2 regions of the Micromonospora sp. ZG13 genome follow, and region 2 is predicted to be linked to the other one. Evidence: riboswitches for the same ligand, from Rfam matches in the RefSeq annotation. Region 2 holds a riboswitch; the other holds the start of a gene.

Region 1 (2,382 bases), on a different contig from region 2:
CGTAGGCGGCGGCGTCGTCCCGCAGCCCGTACGCCACGCTGGTCATCTGCGCCTCGCGGAAGGCCTGGGCGGCGTCGCTGCCGGAGAGGCTGAACAGGGTGTTCACGCAGTCGGTCGTGGACGCCTTGATCTGCTGCACCAGGGCGCTGCCGGTCCGGCTGGTGAAGTCGCTGACCGCGCATGGCGCGGCGGCCGAGGCGCGCATCGACGGGGCGACGCGGCTTCGGGCGGCGTCGGGCCGGTCGTAGTCGCGGCGCAGCTCCTCCCGGGACGAGGGGAGCGGGGCTCGTTCGTTGACCGGCAGCGGCGACCGCCGGACGTGGGCGTCGGCGGCGCCGGAGCCGGTGCCGGCGTCGGTCGGGGCGGCGCCGGTCGGCCTGGGCGGCGGTGCCGCGTTCGCGGTGCCGGCGGAGGCCATCGGGGCCAGCCCCAGCCCCAGGGCCAGTGCCAGTGCCAGCGGGACGGCGGGCCAGCCGCGCCGGTGTCGTGGTCTCGAAGTTCTCACGGGTCGCCTCCTGGCGTTCGTGGTCCGGCCGGGCGGCCGGCGGGTGGTGGTGTGAGGTGGCTGCGCGCTGACGTCCGTCGATCAAGCGGGACTCGCGCTGCGGGTGGCCAGTACAATGGCACACATCACACATCGTGTAAAGAATCGCTGGTGGTCGATATGAGTGACGGTTCGGCGACCGTCCGCAGCCGTTGACACCCGCTCGGCCGGTCGCCTAGGGTCTGCGGGCGACCCACAACTACATAGACGCCGTTCGAACCCGCGCGGGAGAGATCCCGACCGTCCGTCGGGGCGCCGAAGGAGCAAACTCCCAAGAAACTCTCAGGCCCCGTTACCGCTCGGGTGAGGCGAACTCTGGAAAGCAGACGATCCGTCGTCTCACCCACGGTGCAAGCCGCCAACCGGCGGTGAAGCTCTCAGGTCGATGACAGAGCGGGAGGCAACCGACCGTACGACGCGACCGCGTCGGGACGAGGGAGGCCTCCGTGCAGCACAGTCCGACACCCCTGCTCCGCTCACCCCTGCACGCCGTGCGCGCCGAACTCGGCGCCCGGTTCACCGGCTGGTCCGCGCCGCTGCGCCACGGCAGCGAGACCGCCGGGCACCGCGCGGTACGCGAACGCGCCGGCCTCTTCGCTGGAGGTCGGTCCGGGTCGGTTGCGTCCGGCGCCCTCAGCCCCGCCGACGCGGTACGCGGCACTCCGCCGCCGCTCTACCGCCGCCCGCGCTGACGCGCACCGATTCATCCCCAGGAGTGAGCACCATGGACGTTCCCGCGCGTCTGCGCTACAGCAGGAACCACGAGTGGCTCGACGACACGACCGAACCGGCCGCCGTGGGCATCACCGCGTTCGCCGCCGCCGCCCTCGGCGACGTCATCCACGCCGAGCTGCCCGAACCGGGCACCCACCTGAGCGCGGGCGAGGTCTGCGGCGAGGTGGAGTCCACCAAGTCGGTGGCCGAGCTGTACCTGCCGGTGAGCGGCGAGATCGTCGCCACCAACGACGCGGTCGTCGCCGACCCGGACCTGATCGGCACGGACCCGTACGGGGCGGGCTGGCTGGTGCGGGTGCGCCTGACCGACGCGCCGGCGCTGATGACGGCCGACGAGTACCGCGCCTACCTGGCCGACGCCGACGCGGCGGCTGCGGGCCCCACGGCCCACCCGTGAACGTCCGCCGGGGACGCGTGCGCGCACCGCACCCCGGCGGCACCAACCCGCTCGCCGCCGTCCGGCGACGGCGTCGCGACCCGGCCCTCCGGAAAGGCGTTCCATGCCGAACAAGCTCCTGCTCCTGGCCGCGGAGAACGAGCGCATGCGCGCACTGGTCTCGCGGTCGTCCCTGACCCGGGGAATCGTCCGCCGGTTCGTCGCGGGCGAGGAGGATCGTGAGGTGGTCGCGGTGGCCCGCCAGCTCGCCGGGGTGGGCCTCCAGGTCACGATCGACCTCCTCGGCGAGGGGACCACGGCGCTCGCGCAGGCCGAGGCCACCCGCGACACGTACGTCGCGCTGCTGTGGTCATTGCACGCCGCGGACCTGGCCGCGACCGCCGAGGTCTCACTGAAGGTCTCGGCGCTCGGTGGGTCGCTGCCGGGTGACGGGTACGGGCACGCCCTGCGGCTCACGCGCGACGTCTGCGCCGCCGCCGCGGCCGTCGGGTCCGGCGTCACCATCGACATGGAGGACCACACGACCGTGGACGCGACCCTCGCCCTGCTCGGCGAGCTGCGGGCGGAGTTCCCGTGGGTCGGCGTCGCCCTCCAGGCGTGCCTGCGGCGTACGGCGGCCGACTGCCGGCGGCTCGCCCACGCGGGCAGCCGGGTGCGCCTGGTGAAGGGCGCCTACGCCGAGCCCGCCTCGGTGGCGTACGTCAGG
Region 2 (2,382 bases):
GCACCAGGACCGTGTCGAAGAACGCCTCGTGCACCACCTCCACGCCGTCGAGGCCCCGCAGCGCCGCCGCCAACCGCACCGCCCTGTCATGCGTACGGCGGGCGATCTCCCGCAGCCCGTCCGGACCGTGGTAGACGGCGTACATGCCGGCCATCACCGCCAGCAGCACCTGCGCCGTGCAGATGTTGCTGGTCGCCTTCTCCCGGCGGATGTGCTGCTCCCGGGTCTGCAACGCCAGCCGGTACGCCGGGTTGCCGTCCGCGTCACGCGACACCCCGACCAGCCGGCCGGGCAGCATCCGCTCCAACCCCGCCCGCACCGCCAGGTAGCCGGCGTGCGGCCCACCGAAGCCCATCGGCACACCGAAACGCTGCGTCGTGCCGGCGGCGATGTCGGCGCCGATCTCCCCCGGCGGGCGCAGCAGCGTCAGCGCCAGCAGATCCGCCGCCACGGTCACCAGCGCCCCCACGGCGTGCGCCGCCTCGACCAGGCCCGCCTGATCACGCACCGCCCCCGACGCCCCCGGGTACTGAAGGTGCAGACCGAAGAACTCCGCCGGCAACTCGTCACGCCCGGGGTCGACGACCCGCACGTCGATACCGAGCGGCTCGGCCCGGCTCGCGATCACCGCGATGGTCTGCGGCAGGGTGTCGGCGTCGACCACGTACACCGCGCTCTTGCTCTTCGACGCGCGGCGCGCGAGGGTCATCGCCTCGGCCGCGGCGGTGCCCTCGTCGAGCATCGACGCGTTCGCGGTGGCCAACCCGGTCAGGTCCGTGACCATCGTCTGGAAGTTCAGCAACGCCTCCAGCCGCCCCTGGCTGATCTCCGGCTGGTACGGCGTGTACGCCGTGTACCAGGCCGGGTCCTCCAGCACGTTGCGGCGGATCACCGCCGGGGTGTGCGTGCCGTGGTAGCCCAACCCGATCATCGACACCACGACGGTGTTGCGGGCCGCCAGCGCCCGCAACTCGGCCAGGGCGTCGTGCTCGCTGGCCGGCTCCGGCAGGTCCAGGGTGCCGTGCCAGCGGATCACCTCGGGGATCGCCGCGTCCATCAGCTCTTCGACCGAGCCGTAACCGACGGCCTCCAGCATCCGGCGCTCGTCGTGCGGATCGGGACCGATGTGGCGGGCGGCGAACTGCTCTGCGGTCATGGGCGGCACTCCCGGGGCGAGGTCGACAGGTCGGCCTCCCCCTCTGTCGCGCCCACGAGGCGCTCCACAGTGCCTGCCCACGAGGTCCTTTTGCCTGAGAGGTTCCGGGGAGGATTTGCCCCTTCGGCGCCGCCTGAGATGCTGCTGGGCGGTCTCTCCCACGTGGGTACTACCGGCATGGTCAACGCTACCAGCGCCCGCTGATCCACACCCCGACAGGCCGCTGCCGCCCTGCCGGTCAGCCCACCGGCACACCGCCGATCGCCCGGTCGGCCAGCGCCGGCAACAGCCGACCCAACGGCGCGTCGACCGTCAACGCCGCGTACCCGTCACCCCGGGTCGGCCCCTGGTTGACGATCACAACCGGAATGCCCGACTTCGCCGCCGCCACCACGAACCGGCGACCCGACATCACCGTCAACGACGATCCCAGCACCAGCAGCAGCCGCGCCCGTGCCACCAGCTCGAAACAGCGGGCCACCCGCGCCGCGGGCACCGTCTCACCGAAGAACACCACGTCCGGCTTCAACATGCCGCCCCGACAGAACGTGCAGTCGACCGTACGGAACCCGGCCACCTGCTCGTCGGCGAGATCCACGTCACCGTCCGGGTTGACCGCCGCCACCCGCGCGTCGAAGCCCGGGTTCACCTCCCGCAGCCGCCGGTCCAGTTCCTCCCGCGACGTCTGGTTGCCGCAGTCCAGGCACACCACCTCGTCGAGGCGGCCGTGCAGCTCCACCACCCGAGGGCTGCCCGCGGCGGTGTGCAACCCGTCCACGTTCTGGGTGATGATCCCGTCGACCAGCCCGCCGCGTTGCAGCCGCGCCACCGCCCGGTGCCCCTCATTCGGCGTCGCCCGCGCGATCATCCGCCACCCCAGGTGGCTGCGCGCCCAGTAGCGCCGCCGCGCCACGGGGTCACGCGTGAACACCTGGTACGTCATCGGGGTGTGCCGTCGCGCCGCGCCACTGGGCCCCCGGTAGTCCGGGATGCCCGACTCGGTGGACAGCCCCGCCCCGCTCAACACCACGACACCGCCGCCGGCCACCAGCCCGGCCAGCGCGTCGACCGTCTCCGTCACCCGTCCATGCTGCCTCAGGCAGGCGCCCCTCGGCGAACACCGGCGACCGTCCCGCCAGTGCACGCCCCGCGCCGCCACCCCGCCGGCCAACCGGCCAGGCGGGCGCCGCCACCGCCCGGGCCGAGAGGCCGCGCCGGGCCGAAGC

The links. A riboswitch is a leader RNA that binds a small molecule or an ion and turns the genes downstream of it on or off. The one in region 2 is predicted to bind glycine.
Region 1: linked by a shared signal. The riboswitch ahead of AC5L34_RS17860 (hypothetical protein) and the one ahead of gcvP (aminomethyl-transferring glycine dehydrogenase) in region 2 are both predicted to bind glycine.

The regions. Positions count from the first base shown of each region.
Region 1 covers NZ_JCADBQ010000007.1:324,877-327,258, forward strand. Annotated here, with positions in the region: gene AC5L34_RS17855 (collagenase) at 1-505, opposite strand, end outside; glycine riboswitch at 760-852, shown strand; glycine riboswitch at 858-938, shown strand; gene AC5L34_RS17860 (hypothetical protein) at 991-1,236, shown strand; gene gcvH (glycine cleavage system protein GcvH) at 1,269-1,676, shown strand; gene AC5L34_RS17870 (proline dehydrogenase family protein) at 1,780-2,382, shown strand, end outside.
Region 2 covers NZ_JCADBQ010000009.1:37,940-40,321, reverse strand. Annotated here, with positions in the region: gene gcvP (aminomethyl-transferring glycine dehydrogenase) at 1-1,156, opposite strand, end outside; glycine riboswitch at 1,229-1,327, opposite strand; gene AC5L34_RS19315 (NAD-dependent protein deacetylase) at 1,395-2,237, opposite strand.